3 regions of the Bradyrhizobium sp. CCBAU 11434 genome follow, and region 3 is predicted to be linked to each of the others. Evidence: predicted binding sites of a transcription regulator. Region 3 holds the regulator's gene; each other region holds the start of a gene.
What was found. The regulator LexA, encoded in region 3, represses DNA repair genes until DNA is damaged. The targets are predictions, from matches to a motif close to TGTTCNNNNTGTGTTCNG.
Positions count from the first base shown of each region.

Region 1 (5,781 bases), on a different contig from region 3:
GCGCCGGCTGCTTGCCGGCGACGATGACGTTGATGCGGTTATAGGTGCGCAGGCAGTGATCGGCGATCCACAGCAGCGTGTTGGCATCGGGCGGAAAATAGATGCGGACGATGTCGGCCTTCTTGTTGGCGACGAGATCGACGAAGCCGGGGTCCTGATGGCTGAAGCCGTTATGGTCCTGCCGCCACACATGCGAGGTCAGGAGATAGTTGAGCGAGGCGATCGGCCGTCGCCAAGGCAGGTGCCGCGTCACCTTCAGCCATTTGGCGTGCTGATTGAACATGGAATCCACGATGTGGATGAAGGCCTCGTAGCAGGAGAAGAAGCCATGCCGTCCGGTGAGCAGATAGCCCTCCAGCCAGCCTTGGCAGAGATGCTCGCTCAAGACCTCCATCACGCGGCCGTCCTGTGCGAGATGCACGTCGTAAGATTCGATCGGCTCCATCCAGACGCGTTCGGTCGCATCGAACACGGCATCGAGCCGGTTTGACGCGGTCTCGTCAGGACCCATGATGCGGAAATTGCGCTCCACGGCGTTGAGGCGGATGACATCGCGCAGGAATTTGCCGAGCTCGCGCGTGGCTTCTCCAGTCACGCCGCCGGGCTTGGGCACCTCGACGGCAAAACCGCGGAAGTCGGGCAGCTTCAACTCCTTCTTCAGCAGCCCGCCATTGGCATGCGGGTTGGCGCCCATCCGTCTTTCGCCTTGCGGCGCGAGCGCCTGAAGCTCGGGAATGAGCGCACCGTTCCTGTCGAACAGCTTGTCCGGCTCGTAGCTGCGCATCCAGTCCTCGAGAATCTCTAAGTGCGCCGGGTTCTCGCGGCAGTTCGCAACGGGCACCTGATGTGCGCGCCAAAAGCCTTCGACCTTCTTGCCGTCGACCTCCTTCGGGCCGGTCCACCCCTTCGGGCTGCGCAACACGATCATCGGCCAGCGCGGCCGCTCGATCGTCTTGCGTCCGTCGCGGGCGTGCTGCTGGATGGAGTGGATGCTGGCAATCGCGACGTCGAGCGCATCGGCCATCGTCCGGTGCATAAATTTTGGATCGTCGCCTTCGACGAACAGCGGCTCATGGCCGAACCCGCGGAACAGATCGCGGATCTCGCTATCAGGCATCCGCCCGAGCACGGTCGGGTTGGCAATCTTGTAGCCGTTGAGATGCAGGATCGGCAGCACCGCGCCGTCATGCGTGGGATTGAGGAACTTGTTGGAGTGCCAGGACGCTGCCAGCGGGCCCGTCTCCGCCTCGCCGTCGCCGACGACGCAGGCGACAATGAGGTCAGGATTATCGAAGGCCGCGCCGTAGGCGTGCACCAGCGCGTAGCCGAGCTCGCCGCCTTCGTGGATCGAGCCCGGCGTTTCCGGCGCCGCGTGGCTCGGGATGCCGCCCGGGAAAGAGAACTGCCTGAAAAGTCTTCGCAATCCGTCCGCATCGCGGGGGATGTTTGGATAGATCTCGCTGTAGCTGCCTTCGAGATAAGTGTTGGCGACCATGCCCGGACCGCCATGGCCGGGACCGCAGACATACAGCACGCTCAGGTCCAGCGCGCGGATGACGCGGTTGAGGTGGGCGTAGATGAAATTCAGTCCCGGCGTCGTGCCCCAATGGCCGAGCAGACGCGGCTTGATGTGCTCGGGCCGCAAGGGCTCGCGCAACAGCGGGTTGTCGAGCAAGTAGATTTGCCCGACGGAGAGATAGTTCGCAGCGCGCCAGTAACGATCGAGGAGATCGAGGTCGCTGCTTGCAGCGGCCGATTGTTGTTGATTTGTCATAATCCTGCTGACCTTCACCCGGGATCGTCACCAACCGGGTTCCGGCGAGATCGATCCTTCCGCGGCATCAAACGGAAGCGGGCTCACGCGGTGTTGCGTGAGGTCAAAGGGCCGCGCGCGAAGTTTGGGCAGCGCTACTGTGCATGGGGTTGTTTTCGCGTTTTCGATTCTTGTTCTTGATTTGTTCCTTCGGCGTGTTATCTTGATTGCATGAGTCCAGCCTCTTCTGCTCTCAAGCACCCGCCGGTCACGGCGCCCTCCGAGCCGGCGGGTGCGCTCTCAGATATTCCTGCCGACTTTCCTGAACTGGCTGTCGCCATCGACCGCCAGCGCAGGCGAGGGCGGGGTGCCCAGTCCAACGCCAGCGGCCGCTTTGAAGCCGAGGCGCGCGTCGCCTTCGACGATGGCTGGCAGAGCCTGGAAGACCTGCCGCCGTTCAAGACGACGGTCGGGGTGGACACCTCACGCAAGGTGATCACCCGCAACGACTCTCCCGACATCGGCTTCGACCGCTCGATCAATCCCTATCGCGGCTGCGAGCATGGTTGCGTCTACTGCTTCGCGCGGCCGACCCACGCGTATCTCGGCCTGTCGCCGGGGCTCGACTTCGAGTCAAAGCTGTTCGCAAAGCCCGAGGCGCCTGTTCTGCTCGAGAAGGAGCTCGCGGCCTCAGGCTACGAGCCGCGGATGATTGCGATCGGCACCAACACCGATCCCTATCAGCCGATCGAGCGCGAGCGCAAAATCATGCGCGGCATTCTCGAGGTGCTGGAGCGCACCGGCCATCCCGTCGGCATCGTCACCAAGTCGGCGCTGGTCGTGCGCGACATCGACATTCTCCAGCGCATGGCCAAGCGCAACCTTGCCAAGGTCGCGATATCAGTGACCTCGCTCGACCCAAAACTCGCGCGCACCATGGAGCCGCGGGCCTCGACGCCGCCAAAACGGCTGGAGGCGCTGAAGCAGCTCTCTGACGCCGGCATCCCCACCACCGTGATGGTGGCGCCCGTGATCCCCGCGCTGAACGATTCCGAGATCGAGCGCATCCTCGATGCCGCCGCCCATGCCGGCGTCAAGGAAGCCTCCTATGTCCTGCTGCGGTTGCCGCTGGAGGTGCGCGATCTCTTTCGCGAATGGCTGATGGCAAATTATCCGGACCGGTATCGCCACGTCTTCACCCTGATCCGCGACATGCGCGGGGGGCGCGACTACGATTCGAAATGGGGCGAACGTATGAAAGGAACCGGTCCCATGGCCTGGACCATCGGCCGTCGCTTCGAGATCGCCTGCGACCGGCTTGGGCTGAACAAGCGCCGCTCGAAGCTGACGACGGATCATTTTGCCAAGCCGAAGCCGAACGGCGAGCAGCTCAGCCTGTTCTGAGGCGCGGAGCGAACGAGGTATGTGATGAGTAAGGATCTGCCGGCCCCGATACCGCGGCTCACGGTGATCACGCTTGGTGTGCGCGACATCCGCGCCAGCATCGCCTTCTACGATGCGCTCGGCTTTTCGCGCCGGCTCAAGGTTACGGGTGAAGCCGTTGCGTTCTTCGATACCGGTGGTCCCGTGCTTGGCCTGTTTCCCTGGGATCAGCTCGCTGACGACACCAGGCTGCCGGACCAGCCGAGGCCGACAACCTTCCGCGGTGTCACGCTTGCCTGGAACTGCGCTTCGCGGGAGGAGGTCGATACCGTGCTGGCGTTTGCGCTTTGTAAGGGCGCCACGCTGCTGAAGGCCGCACATGAGACCGATTACGGCGGCTATTCCGGCTATTTCGCCGACCCCGACGGCCATCCCTGGGAGGTCGTTGTCGCGCCCGGCATCGAGGTCGGCGACGACCGGCGGGTGCATCTGGCGGAGTAGAGCGGTCCGTCTGAATAACGGGAATTGCGCGGGGTTCCCGGTTGCGCGGGCGAGCCGGCTTGCGCACGATCCCGGCCATGATTCGGGACAAGTCCGCCAAGAAGCCGGCCAAAGATGCGCCAGAGAAGGCCGCTGAGAAGAAGGCTGCGCCTGCCAAGGCGAGCTTCCGCCGCGAGCGCGCGCTGATCAAGCGCGGCATCTGGCCGGTCGCGGGCTGCGACGAGGCCGGCCGCGGGCCGCTCGCCGGCCCCGTGGTGGCCGCCGCCGTGATTCTCGACCCCGACCGCATCCCGCGCGGCATCGACGATTCCAAGCGGTTGACCGGCGAAGAGCGCGAAAAACTGTTCGAGAAGATCTGCGCCACCGCGCAAGTCTCGGTCGCCGTCGCCTCGCCCGCGCGGATCGACCGCGACAACATTTTGCGGGCCTCGCTCTGGGCGCTGAAGCGCGCGGTGGTCGCGCTGCCCGAGGCGCCCAGGCACGTCTTCGTCGACGGCCGCGACCGGCTCGATACGTCTTGCGACTGCGAGGCCGTGATCGGCGGCGACGGCATCGTGCTCTCGATCGCGGCCGCCTCCATCGTCGCCAAGGTGACGCGCGACCGGCTGATGTGCGCGCTGGCGCAGGATTGCCCCGGCTACGGCTTCGAGCAGCACAAGGGCTATGGCGTGCCCGAGCATCTCGACGCGCTCGATCGCCTCGGCCCGACCGTCCACCACCGCAGCTTCTTCGCCCCGGTCGCCGCTGCCCGTGCCAAGCACATGCCCTGGACCGTCGAGCCGGTGCAGGATCTGTTCTCCGTCACCGAGGTCGAGACCTCAGTTGAAATCGAGGCTTCAGCGGGCCTCTAGAGCAGACCGCCGTTGCCACGGCGCGTGGCGCCCTTTATCAAAACGGGTGTGAGCGAATAGGGCCGGCTGGACGGGTTGGCTGCATCTTTCGGGCGTTGCATGCGGTTTACCTCCCTGGTCATCGAGCTCATTCGCGCCCGGCCGCGGTTGATCGTCTGGATTGCCGTGCTGCTGCAGGCCGCGATGTGGCTGCTGGTGGCGCTGCTGTTCTATCGCAGTCCGCCCGGCAGCCTGGCGACCCTGCTGGCCTATGGCCGCGAATATCGGGTCGGCACTGATCTCGGCCCGCCGCTGTCGATCTGGCTCGCGGACATTGCCTATCGCGTGGCAGGCGGCCATGTGTTCGGCGTCTACGTCCTTGCCGAGCTCTGCGAGATCGCGACCTTCATCACGCTCTATCATCTGTCGCGGGCCGTGGTGGGTACCCAGCAGGCGGTTCTCGCCGTGCTCCTGACCATGACGGTGCTGGCCTTCTCCTCGTCCGCGCTCGACTTCGGCCCCCTGGTCCTCGCCCGGCCGCTCTGGGCGTTGCTGCTGCTGCATTCCTGGCAGATCATCGGCCAGCGCCGCGGTAATGCCTGGTTCGCCTGGTCGATCGAGGCGGGCCTTCTGCTCCTGACCACGCCGGCTGCGATCTTCCTGCTCGCGCTGCTCGTCATCTTCGCGCTGTCGACCGCCGGCGGCCGCCGGACCTTGCGCGCGCTCGATCCGTTGTTCGCGCTCGTCGTCGTGGCCGTGCTGGCGCTGCCCTATGCGGTCTGGCTGATGCGCGCCCAAACTCTTGTGCTGCCGGCCTTGCCGCAACTGGCCGACCTCAGTGCCCGTGCGATCCACGCCGTCTGGCTGCTCGGCGGGCTGGTGTTCGGCGCCATCGCGGTCCCGGTGCTGAGCTTCCTCAACACACCCCTGTTCGCCGGCAAGAGTGAGGAGGCGCCGATCATCTACCGGCCGCCGGTCGAGCCGCTCGCACGCAACTTCGTCTATTTCTTTGCGCTCGCGCCGGCGCTCGGTGCGGTCCTGATCTCCGGCCTGTTTTGGCTCGAGACTGTGGTCGGCGGTGCCGGCGTCGTGCTGGTCATGTCGGGCCTCGCCATGGTCGTAATGGCGGGCGATCTCATCGCCATGCGCCGCGCGCGGATGTTGCGCACGGTATGGGCGGCGGCCGTCATCGCCCCTGCCGCCGGCGTCGTCCTGGCGGTATTGTTCATGCCCTGGACCGGCACCGGCGAGATTGCGACCTCGATGCCGGCGCACGCGATCTCGGATTTCTTCGACGAGAGCTTTGCCCGCCGC
Region 1 covers NZ_LBJX01000096.1:52,723-58,503, forward strand. The annotation lists gene XI06_RS27025 (phosphoketolase family protein) at 1-1,774, opposite strand, end outside; gene XI06_RS27030 (PA0069 family radical SAM protein) at 1,985-3,157, shown strand; gene XI06_RS27035 (VOC family protein) at 3,182-3,637, shown strand; gene XI06_RS27040 (ribonuclease HII) at 3,715-4,488, shown strand; gene XI06_RS27045 (glycosyltransferase family 39 protein) at 4,588-5,781, shown strand, end outside.
Region 1: XI06_RS27030 (PA0069 family radical SAM protein) is a predicted target of LexA. The motif match lies at 1,946-1,963, and genes of this name have one in related genera.

Region 2 (5,781 bases), on a different contig from region 3:
GCCTGAAGGCGGCACGCGGCGCGATCGTCGACAATCCGCAGGATGGCAGCCCGGCAGCGAAGGCTGGCATTGAGGCGGGCGACGTCATCACTGCGGTCAATGGCACCGCGATCAAGGACTCCCGCGATCTGGCCCGCACCATCGCCACCCTGGCGCCGGGCACCTCGGTGAAGCTCGACGTCGTCCACAAGGGCGACAGCAAGACGGTGACGCTCGCCCTTGGCGAGCTGCCGAACGAGCGGCAGGCCAACGCCGGCGACGGCAAGACGCAGCAGACCCCCGGTACGCCGCGTCTCGGCCTCACCCTGGCGCCGGCCGGCGAAGTACAGGGGGCCGGACAGAACGGCGTCGTGGTCACCGAAGTCGATCCGCAGGGACCGGCGGCGCAGCGTGGCATCCAGACCGGCGACGTCATCCTCAATGTCGGCGGCAAGCCCGTCGCCAATGTCGGCGAGGTCCGCTCCGAGCTGGCGCAGGCCAAATCGTCCGGCAAGAACAGCGTGCTGTTGCAGGTGAAGAACGCCGAGGCGACCCGGTTCGTCGCGGTGCCGCTCGCCTGATCTCTAGCTTGACGGCAAATTCAGAAGGCGGCCTCCGGGCCGCCTTTTTCGTGCGCCTCCCGAGATACCCACAGCCCATCGATAACATTCTCGTTAACGGCAGCAATGGTGACGGGTTCGTCCGAAAAAGCCGCGTTCGCCCGGCAGACTTCGAAATGTTGTGCTTCGGCGGCAATGACGCCGCAGAGGCGAGTGGAACTTCGGACGTCCGGCTGATTTGTGGAACCGGCCGGTGGTTCGCATTTGATCGGTGCCGACATGGATCGATTGAAGCTCTCGCTGAAGCTTGCGCTGCTTGTCGCGCCCTTCGTGCTGTCGACCGGAAGCGCCCTGGGGCGCGACGACGGTCGCTTCACCGACTCGCCGCTCAAACCCTGGTTCGACAGTTTGCGCAGCCATATTGGTCCGTGCTGCTCGGATGCCGACGGCGTTGCCGTCGCCGATCCCGATTGGGATTCGTATAATGGCCATTACCGGGTGCGGCTCGATGGAGTTTGGGTCGAAGTCCCCGACGAAGCCGTGATCACCGAGCCGAACCGGGCCGGCCGCACCATGGTCTGGCCGGTCAAGACGGTGTTCGGCGTTTCGATTCGCTGCTTCATGCCCGGCAGCATGATCTGACGGCGGCCGGCGTCACCGCCTGGAAGATTTGCGCTTCGAGCTCTTCTTGCTCGTCTTCTTCTTGGACGTCTTTCGCTTCGACGCCTTCTTCGGCACCTTCTTGCCCTTCTTGCGCGCCTTCGACAGGCCGATCGCAATCGCCTGTTTGCGGCTCTTCACGCGACCGCCGCGTCCGCCGCGACCGCTCTTTGCGGTGCCCTTCTTGTAACGCCGCATCTCGCTCTCGACATCGCTGCCGGAGCTACGTGAATAGCGGCGCTTCTTTGCCTTCCGTGCCATCAGCTCTCTCCCATGGCTCTGGACGAGAACAGAAGTGCTGACCCAATGTTCCTAAAACGCTCAGCGACAGAACTCCTCAGAAAGAGTTCGCGAGCTCGATCTCCGCTTCCAGGATTTGGATGCGGCGTGCGGCTTCGGCGAAGGACAGATCGCGATCGTATTGCGCGGGCTGGTAGGCCTCTTCGCTCAGCCGCTTCAGCCGCAGACCCTGCGCCCGGGTCATCTGCTCCATCAGAAAAGCCTTGGCGTCCGGAAAAGCCTTGGCGTTCGCAAAAGCCTTGGCGTCGGGAAAAGTCTTGGCGTCCAGAAAAGCCTTGGCGTCGTATTTACCCTGAACCTGCATGTCACCTCTCCATCCTGAATTCCTGGCTTGACTATATGTTCTTATTTTGTTCTAACAAGCCATGGACAACAGAATTAATGAAATTCGACGTAAAATCAGCGTCTTGAGGCTGGAGATGGCCGATGTCGAAGCGTCCGTGCGCGATCTTGTCAATCGCGACCGCGATTGCACCGAACGAGCCCAGGCGCAGATCGACCTGCGCCGGAAAATCAACCTGCTTGTCAGCGAATGGAAGGCGGCGGGCGGCGGCGAGGTGTTGCCTGACATCCGCAACCGGGTGCGTCTCCGTCCGCTGAAGAACGAGAGCAGGCCGGTACGCCGCTGAGGCGTTCGTGGAGGGAGGCTGGCCGTGGAGGAAGACCCGGACACCTACCGGATTCTGAGACTGCGCGCTGAGATCCTCGAATTGGGCTCCGCTATCAGGCAATTGCAGCGGGAAGGCCTCGACGACGCCACCGCCCAGCTCCTGATCACGCGCAAGCGGGCGCAGCTTGATCATCTCATGAAGGCGAGCTCTACAGTCCACCCCCTTAACATCCCTGACATCCGACGCAGCTAAAGCGGTCGCGCAACGCGACATGCCGGAGCCTGTCCATGCCGGATGCCGAAATGACCGCCCTGCTGCAGGCGGTGCTCGATGAAGTCTGTGCGGACATACCCGCGTGGGATACGGCGACGCGCGAGCGAATTGCCGCGAGACTGCGCGACGTCGTCCGTTCGGGGCGCAGCTCGGTCGACGAATTGAAGCAGGCCGGTCGTGGTGCGCTGATCCGCGCGCCGACCATGTGGCCCTGACAAAATGCTCAAGCGCTCAAGCAAAGGGCCCCGCTCTCGCGGGGCCTGAACGCCGGAACTCGCTTGCAACCTTACTTGGTGTTGCTCGGAGCGCTCTTGTTGTTCGTCATGCCGCTCTGGTCGGTACCCGGGTTGGTGCCGCCTTGTGGGGTCGGTTCGCTGCCCTTGGACTTCATGTTGGCGCCCGTCGTCTGCGACATGGACGAGTGATGCTTCTTATGCGACTTGGCCTGTGCAGCGAACGGCGCGGCGGCGAGACCGGTTGCCAACATCACGGCGAGAGCGAGCTTGATCGTCTTCATGTAAGGGAACTCCCTGAGTTGAATTGACGCAGGAGCCAACCTCCATTTGCCGCAGGAGTTCCGAATAAAATCGCCGCGCGAGTTTCACGCTCGCTTTAGGAGTCCTTGTCCTCGTTGAGGATGAACACGACGCCCGTCAACGAGGCACCGATGGCAAAAGTCGTCACCATCGTTGCGACAAACACATAGCCCGCCGCACGGCCGCCATGGTTCAGCAATTCTACAACCGCGGGATTGGCCAGAATGAGTGCGAGCGTGAACACCAGGCCGAGGGCCGCGCCCATCATCGCATGGGTCATCAGCTTGATCACGCCGGTGGGAGAGATCAGACTTGACGAACTGTTTGGCGACCTGTTTGGCGACTTTTTTGCGGGCATGGAACAGCCGATCGATCTGGCATCAAAACGCGTGCCGTGATTGCGGGTTCCATTCCGACTAAAGGATTTGTCATCATCCGCTTCATCCGACGTTCATGCCGGCCTTGCGAGGATGTAAGCCATCAACACGGGAACATTCACTATGGGTAAGGTGGTCTTTCTCTACCGATCGCTGGCCTACCGTAACGCGGCCGCCGACATATTGCGCAAGGCGCGCAAGCTGCCGCGTGGCGCAGACCGCAGCGCGGCCCGCCGCTACGCGAGGGCGCTGCGCGATCTCGCGCAAACGGAAGCCTGGCTCGAAGGGCGCGTCGCCGATGAATTGAGGGCGGTGTCGCGATTGAAAGTTGCCGCGTCGCGTTAACCCAACGCGCGCTGAAGCTCGGGAGAATTGCTGGTCTCGAACTTGTCCTGCGCCGCCGATGTCGCTGCGCTCGTCCGCGTCAAGGGGACTTCGAGACGGCACATCAGGCCCTCTGAACGCCAATCGAATTGAGCCTGTCCGCCAAGCTGGGATTCGACGCTGGCGAGCAGGCTTCTTGTCCCGAAGCCGCGCGATTTCGGTGTCCTGACCGTCGGCCCGCCGGTCTCGTCCCACGTCAAGGTGAGGAGATCGTTCTCGGCCTGCCAGCCGATCGCGAGCCGTCCCGACCGCGTCGAGAGCGCGCCATACTTGGCCGAATTGGTGAAGAGCTCGTGCAGAGCCAGGGCAAGCGTCTGCGCCGTGGCCGGCAGCAATTGCACTTCGGGACCCGCAAGCTTGATCTGTCCGCCGAGCGAGTAGGGCGCCAGTTCTTCCTCGATCAGCTTGGAGAGCTCGGCGCCCTGCCAGCTCGACAATGAGAGGATGGTGTGCACGCGCGCGAGCGCGTTGATGCGCCCCTCGACGGCATTGACGTAGGCCTTGACCTCGTCGGCGCGGGTGAGGCGCACGATCGATTGCGCCAGCGCCAGCGCGTTCTTGGCGCGATGATCCACCTCGCGCGCCAGGAGGTTCTGCCGTTCCTCGGCGCGTTTGCGCTCGGTGATATCGACGGTGACGCCGCTCACCCGCACCACGCGACCATTCTCATCCACCGTTGCCGCAGCCGTGCCGACGCACCAGCGCACTTCGCCATCGGGACGATAGATGCGAAATTCACCTTCATAGGCATGCGAGCCGGTGTTGAACGCGGCAATGACCTTGCTGAACTGGTCGGCATCATCGGGATGCAGCAGCGCCTGGACGTTCGCCGATGTGACACTGAACGTTTCTGGCGTCACGCCGAAAATGCGATACTGGCCTTCGTCCCACATCCAGTCGCCATTGACCCAATCCCAGTCCCACGAGCCCATCTTGCCCGCGGCGATCGCCATGGTGCGTCGCTCCTCGCTCTCGCGCAGCTTGGCGGTGGAATTCTCCAACTCGGCCGTGCGGGCGCGGACGCGATCCTCGAGATCCTGGTTCAGCCGCTCGAGCTCGCGCGTCTTGCGATAGAGCTCGGCAAACACCTTGACCTTGGCGCGCAGCACTTCCGGTATGACAGGTACGGGCACGTAGTCGACCGCGCCCATCTCGTAGCCGCGCAGGCGGTCGATGTCGCTGACCTGGATGGCCGAAATGAAGATCATCGCGGTCTTCTGGAAGCGCGGATGCTCGCGGATCATGGCGGCGAGCTCGAAGCCGTCGAGCTCGGGCATGCAGACGTCGACCAGAATCACCGCGATCTCGGTCTTGAGCAGCACCTCCAGCGCCTCCCGGCCGGACGAGGCGATCACGAGGTTCTCACCGAGTTCCTTCAGGATCACCTCATAGGCGAGCAGCTTGGCGGGCTGGTCGTCGACGAGGAGGATGTTGACCTTTTCGTGGTCCATTCTCGGATCCAAACTCAACGGTGCAGCCACATGCGGATTGCAAGCAGCAATTGATCGGTGTTGACGGGTTTTGCGAGATAATCGGAGGCTCCTGCCTCCAGGCATTTCTCGCGGTCGCCCTTCATCGCCTTCGCTGTCAGCGCGATGATCGGCAGGCGCAGGAAAGCCGGGTTCTCCCGGATCACGCCGATGGTCTGATAGCCATCCATCTGCGGCATCATGATGTCCATCAGCACGATGGCGATTTCCGGGTTGGATTCGACGAGCGTCACCGCCTCGCGGCCGGTGGTCGCCGTCAGCACCTTCATGCCGCGCCGTTCCAGCACGCTCGACAGCGCGAAGATGTTGCGGGCGTCGTCGTCGACCAGGAGCGCGGTCTTGCCGATCAGGTCCTCGTCGGAACTGTTGAGCTTCTCCAGCATGCGCTGCTTCTCGACCGGTAGCTCGGTGATCACGCGGTGCAGGAACAAAGCGGTCTCGTCGAGCAGGCGCTCGGGCGATTCGACGCCCTTGACCACGATGCTGCGCGCCATGGTGTGGAGCTCGGCATCTTCTTCCGCCGAGAGTTCGCGGCCGGTGAATACGACGACCGGAATGTTAGACAGCGTCTCGTCGCGGCGGATCTGTTCCAGAACCTCGAAGCCGCTCAT
Region 2 covers NZ_LBJX01000096.1:134,827-140,607, forward strand. The annotation lists gene XI06_RS27425 (Do family serine endopeptidase) at 1-560, shown strand, start outside; gene XI06_RS27430 (hypothetical protein) at 581-820, opposite strand; gene XI06_RS27435 (hypothetical protein) at 819-1,181, shown strand; gene XI06_RS27440 (DUF6496 domain-containing protein) at 1,194-1,460, opposite strand; gene XI06_RS27445 (DUF3072 domain-containing protein) at 1,537-1,803, opposite strand; gene XI06_RS27450 (hypothetical protein) at 1,919-2,128, shown strand; gene XI06_RS27455 (hypothetical protein) at 2,153-2,362, shown strand; gene XI06_RS27460 (hypothetical protein) at 2,398-2,598, shown strand; gene XI06_RS27465 (hypothetical protein) at 2,670-2,900, opposite strand; gene XI06_RS27470 (hypothetical protein) at 2,996-3,199, opposite strand; gene XI06_RS27475 (hypothetical protein) at 3,420-3,641, shown strand; gene XI06_RS27480 (HWE histidine kinase domain-containing protein) at 3,638-5,131, opposite strand; gene XI06_RS27485 (HAMP domain-containing protein) at 5,146-5,781, opposite strand, start outside.
Region 2: XI06_RS27445 (DUF3072 domain-containing protein) is a predicted target of LexA. The motif match lies at 1,840-1,857, and genes of this name have one in related genera.

Region 3 (5,781 bases):
GCGATTTTCGCCGGCGAGATGCCCGGTATCGCGGACCTGCTCCCGCGCGCGGCAAAGCAGATGCCGGTCTACGCCTTCTCCAACACCAACCGGCCACACGTGGACTATTTCTCGAAGGAATATGCCGACGTGCTCCGCCATTTCCGCGAGCTGTACCTTTCGTCCAGCATCGGCCTGCGCAAACCGGATGCGGAAGCGTTCGACCATGTCGTCGCCGCGATGGGCGTGCCGGCCAGCCGGATCGTGTTCTTCGATGACCTTGCCGAGAACATCGAAGGCGCGCGCGCCCGCGGCCTGACCGCGGTCCATGTGACCTCACCCCACGACGTCGGCCTTGCGCTGAAGGCGCTGGGGATCTGATCCGGCGGCAAATTCCGGAACAATTTCGACCGGAAGCGAGGAACCAAAGCCCTTTGTGCAATTTTGTACAGAGTTCCGGGAACGAATGCCCGCTTCCGGACTCATGAGTCCGTTGGGAATTCTACGGACGGAAATATCATCGTGTTGGGCAAAACCTACCTCACCAAGCAGGCCTCCCTGCTGGTCAAATTCGCCAAGACTACCTCGGATTCCGAGCTTTCCGCCAAGCTGATGAGCAAGGCGGCCGACTTGAAGGCCCAAGCCGATCCTATGCCCGACAAGGATCAAGGCCCCAAGGCTCCCGACGTCGCTGAAGACGGAAACGCGGCAAGGGCAAATCCCATTACGCGGTCGTAACGCTGCGCGCAGGCTGCCTGTCCTCGTGTCGGTCTGCCGCGCCTTCCGGATCACGTCGCGGACACCAGCCCGGCCCGAAGCGTAAGCTTCGCGGCAATATACCCCCTTTTGCCTCGGCCTCTCCGCTCGGCTAAAACCTCGCCGACCGAGTCCTTCGATCTTGTTGCGGGAGTACGCCGTGGCCCTGATGCCGGTTTCCGATGCGCTTGCCGCCGTGCTCGCCGGTGCAGAGCCTTTGGCAGAGGAAATGATCGCACTGGATCAGGCGTTCCATCGCGTGCTCGCGCGCGACGTTGCCGCGCGGCGGACGCAGCCGCCCGAGGCCATGTCGGCGATGGATGGCTATGCCGTCCGCGCGGCCGATGCGGCGAAGGTTGATGCACAGCTCACGGTCATCGGCGAGGTCGCAGCCGGCCGCCCGTTTGCTGGAACAGTCGGCGCTGGCGATGCCGTACGGATCTTCACCGGCGGCGTCGTTCCCGCCGGCGCGGATGCGGTCGTGATCCAGGAGGACACCATCGCGGACGGCAAGCGCATCACGATCAAGGAAGCCGCCGTCACCGGGCGGCACATCCGCCCCGCCGGGATCGACTTCCGCGAGGGTGAGGTGCTCCTGCACAAGGGTACGCGCCTGACCGAGCGCGACCTTGCGCTCGCCGCCGGCATGAACCACCCGCAGCTTGCCGTCCGCCGCCGTCCGAAGGTCGCGATTCTCGCGACCGGCGACGAGCTGGTGATGCCGGGCTCGACGCCCGGCCACGGCCAGATCGTCTATTCCAACGGCTACGCCCTGCACGCCCTCGCCCGCAGCGAGGGGGCCGACACCATCGATCTCGGCGTTGCCGCCGACACGCTTGCCGCCACCACATCGGGCATCCGCCGCGCGCGCGAATCCGGTGCCGACATCCTGATCACGACCGGCGGAGCGTCTGTCGGCGACCACGATCTGGTGCAGCAGGCGCTGACGAACGAAGGTATCTCGATGGCGTTCTGGAAGATCGCGATGCGGCCGGGCAAGCCGATGATGAACGGGCAGCTCGGGCCGATGCGCGTGATCGGCCTGCCCGGCAATCCCGTGTCATCCTATGTCTGCGGCTTCCTGTTCCTGGTGCCGCTGATTCGCGCGATGTCGGGCCGTTCAGTGATTCATCATCGCCGCGAACGCGCCGTGCTCGGCCGCGACGTCAGCGCCAATGACCAGCGCGAGGATTATTTGCGTGCGCGTCTGGAGACGCGGGATGACGGCACGCTCGTCGCTCTTCCCGTCAATCACCAGGATTCCTCACTGCTTGCGAATCTCGCTGCGGCACAGGCACTTCTCGTGCGCGCCCCGTTCGCGCCGAAGGCCGAAGCCGGCACGCCTTGCGAGGTGTTGCGACTGCCCGCGTGAGCGCGTCGTTCGCAACCGTTCCGCGAGCTTTGCCGCGTTCACGGTAAATTAAGCAGTTGCGGAACATGTATCGAACATATAGTGTCCGTTCATGATTTGTTTCGAGCGTGTGGCGGCTTATTGCTGAATTCAGCGTCTCGGAATCGAACGACATCGTCAGGGGGATTTTGGTCGAGATGTTAACGCGCAAACAATACGAGCTCCTGCGGTTCATCAGCGAGCGATTGAAGGAGAGCGGCGTGCCGCCCTCCTTCGACGAGATGAAGGATGCGCTCGATCTGCGCTCGAAGTCGGGCATCCATCGCCTGATCACCGCGCTCGAGGAGCGCGGCTTCATCCGCCGCCTGCCCAACCGCGCCCGCGCAATCGAGGTGATCAAGCTGCCTGAGCTCCAGGCGGCCGCCGGAAGCCGCCGCGGCTTCACGCCGAGCGTCATCGAGGGCAATCTCGGCAAGGTGCGCACGACCTCGAGCCCGCCCGCCGACGAGGGCGAGCGTCCTGTCGCGGTTCCTGTAATGGGCCGGATCGCGGCCGGTACGCCGATAGAGGCCTTGCAGACGCGCAGCCACACCATCAGTGTCCCGCCCGACATGCTCGGCGCGGGCGAGCACTACGCGCTCGAAGTGCGCGGTGATTCCATGGTCGACGCCGGCATTCTCGATGGCGACATGGCGCTGATCCAGCGCAACGAGAGCTGCGACACCGGCGATATCGTGGTGGCCCTGATCGACGACGAGGAAGCGACGCTCAAGCGCTTCCGCCGCCGTGGCGCTTCAATCGCGCTCGAGCCGGCAAACGCCGCTTACGAGGTCCGGATCCTGCCGCCCAACCGGGTCAAGATCCAGGGCAAGCTGATCGGGCTGTACCGGAAATACTGAACTCGTCCCGCGCTCGCACCTGGCGAGCACGCCCTTAAGATTGGAGCGGACGATTGTCCGCTCCGGCTGGATAGTCCTTCAGGTTCTGCACAGATTATCCGGCCCCCTCTTCGGCGCTACATCCCCGGCACGCCACAACGAAGACCGAGGAGACCGCCATGCGCAAAATCATTCTGAGCACCGTCGCGATGGCGCTGATCGCGGCATCAGGGTCGCAGGCCATCGCTGCGCAGCCGCAGCATCGCGTTCGCAAGGCGCCACAGGCCACGACGAGTGAGCAATTCCGCAATGCCCGCAACGCCGTCAAGCAGCAGGCGCAGTCGGCCTGGCCGTATTCGGGCTGGTCGGCACCATCAGGACGCTGAGAGCGAAGTCTCCCGAATGCACAGGAGCAGGCTTTGTTCCTCATCGGCGCGGGAAAGATATTGTGATTGCAAGCCGCGGATCTGAGCCGCAGATTTGCCCCCAACATCGCATATGATTGCAAGCTTCCACTCTGATAGAGGCCTGCGCCTCAGAAGAGGCGCGGTGCTCTATCGCTGATGAGGAGCACCCGATGTGTGACTATAGCCTGCATGCCGTCGCGACGCGTCCCGCAGAAGTCGGCGAGACGATTGTCACGACAACCTTCCGCGGCACCTCGACGCGCGGCTTCGCCTCCGAAGCCGACATGTCGGTCGCGGTCTGCCTGCTGCCGGGAACGGAGCTCGCCTTCGCCGACAACGTCCGTTACGACAACAGGTGGATCTGGACGCGCACCATCAATTCGCGCGTCGGCAAGTTCGGCAAGGTCGATCCGCACATTCCCGATCGTCATCACGACGCGATCGAATTTCCCGATGGCAAATATGTGCTGGTGACCCAACTCGTCGAAGGCCAGCGCGCAACCGTGCTGCAGCTGCCGGTGACCCAGCCGTTCGGTGAGCGCGAGCATAAGCCGCAAGTGATTTCCGATATCAGTCCGACGCCTCCGCGCCTGCCGATCGGTTGAACCATCGGTTCTAATCCTCGGCCTGAAGGTCGGCCTCCGACGGTGTTGCGTCCTTGAAGCGCGGAGCTGCCGACCGCGGCACGAGGGTCAGTTCGAAATCGCCATCGCCGGCCGCCGCCGGCGACCAGGGGCGGTTTGCGCCCCTCGCCCTCACCGACTGAATCGCAAAACCGTCGCCGCGGGGTGTCAGCGCCAGCGCACCCTGGCTCACCAGACGCGGCCGGTCGACCACCATCGCGGTACAATCCGGCGGCGCGGGCCTTGCGGTCACCACCAGTGCCGCGCGGCTGCAATCATCGGCCAGCGCGTCGATGCGCAGCGCCAGGGCGATCATGCGGCCGTCAGCAAGCGGCGTCACGCAGCCGGCGTCGTCACACGACACGCCGTCACCGAGCGAGCCACTCGCCGCATCGCGCGGATCAGCGTCAGCCGCGAGCCACTCCTTCAGCAGGAAATTGTCCTTCTTCGTCCTGATCAGATGCAGCTGCCCGTCCCTGCCTCGCACCGCGACGTTCTGACCGTCACCGGCGATGAGAATGTCGGGTTGCCTGATGGAAAGACCCCAGATGGTCGCCGCCACCAGCACGAATGCTCCCGACCATCGCAGCGGCGTGCGCAGCAGACCCATCAGGACCAGGCCCAAGCTCGCAACGATCAGCGGCGCCGTGCCGAAGGCCGCGACGTGGCCGACCGCGCCCGGTAACGCAGCGACCCAGCGCGTGACCAAAATCATCCAGTCGATGCCGATCCCCATCAACCACCAGAACACTCCGTCCAGCCCGAAGGGAGCCGCGAGCAATCCCAATAGCCCTGCCGGCATCACCAGCGCCGAGACCACCGGCATCGCGCCGAGATTGGCAAGCACGCCGTAAGGCGTAACACGGTGGAAATGGAAGGCGGCGTAAGGCGTCGTCGCAAGCCCCGCGATCATCGAGGCCATGAACAACATCGCGATCTCGCGGCCGCCCCACAGCGCGATGCGCGCGGTCGCCGAATGATCGGGCGAGGCAAACAGGCTCGGCATGCCGACCTGCACCAGCGCGACGAGCCCGAGCGTTGCGGCGAACGACATTTGAAAGCTTGGATGCACCAGCGCTTCCGGCGCGACTGCGAGCACGATCAGCGCCGCCACGGCCAGGGTGCGGAACGTGATCGCGCGGCGATCGACGATGACAGCAATCAGCACCACCGCGGTCATGAAGAACGATCTTTGTGTCGCGACTTCGGCGCCCGAGAGCAGCAGATAGAACGCCGACGCAGCCAGCGCAGCGGCGGCCGACCATTTCTTGATGGGAAACCCCACGGTCAGTCCCGGGACGAGCGCGAGCAGCGCGCGGACCGCGAAGAAGACGACACCCGCGACGACGGCCATGTGATAGCCTGAAATCGAGAGGACGTGACCGAGCCCCGAGATGAACATCGCGTCATTGACGGGCGTGGTGATCGCATCGCGGCGGCCGGTGAGCAGCGCGGTCGCGATGGCGCGGTTGTCGCCGTCGAGCGTGGCGCGGATGCGCGCGTCGATCGCATCGCGCAGGCCTTGCATGACCGCGGCGTAGCGTAGCTGCAATCCGCCCGGCACGGGCGGCGTCACAGTCGTGATTGCTCCCATCGCAAAGCCGGACGCACCGATGCCCTGGAAGAACATGTCGCGCGAGAAATCGTAGCTGCCCGGCCGCAATGGCGACAGCGGTGGCATCAGCCGCGCTTTCAGCTGCACGAAGCTGCCGACGTCGGGGGCGGTTCCCTTGCGCACGGAGAGGCGGACGCGCTCCAGCTTCACGTCGCTGCGCTGCGCCTCCATC
Region 3 covers NZ_LBJX01000093.1:27,770-33,550, reverse strand. The annotation lists gene XI06_RS24005 (HAD-IA family hydrolase) at 1-360, shown strand, start outside; gene XI06_RS24000 (hypothetical protein) at 502-717, shown strand; gene XI06_RS23995 (molybdopterin molybdotransferase MoeA) at 896-2,107, shown strand; gene lexA (transcriptional repressor LexA) at 2,284-2,985, shown strand; gene XI06_RS23985 (hypothetical protein) at 3,144-3,350, shown strand; gene XI06_RS23980 (hypothetical protein) at 3,542-3,976, shown strand; gene XI06_RS23975 (ComEC/Rec2 family competence protein) at 3,987-5,781, opposite strand, start outside.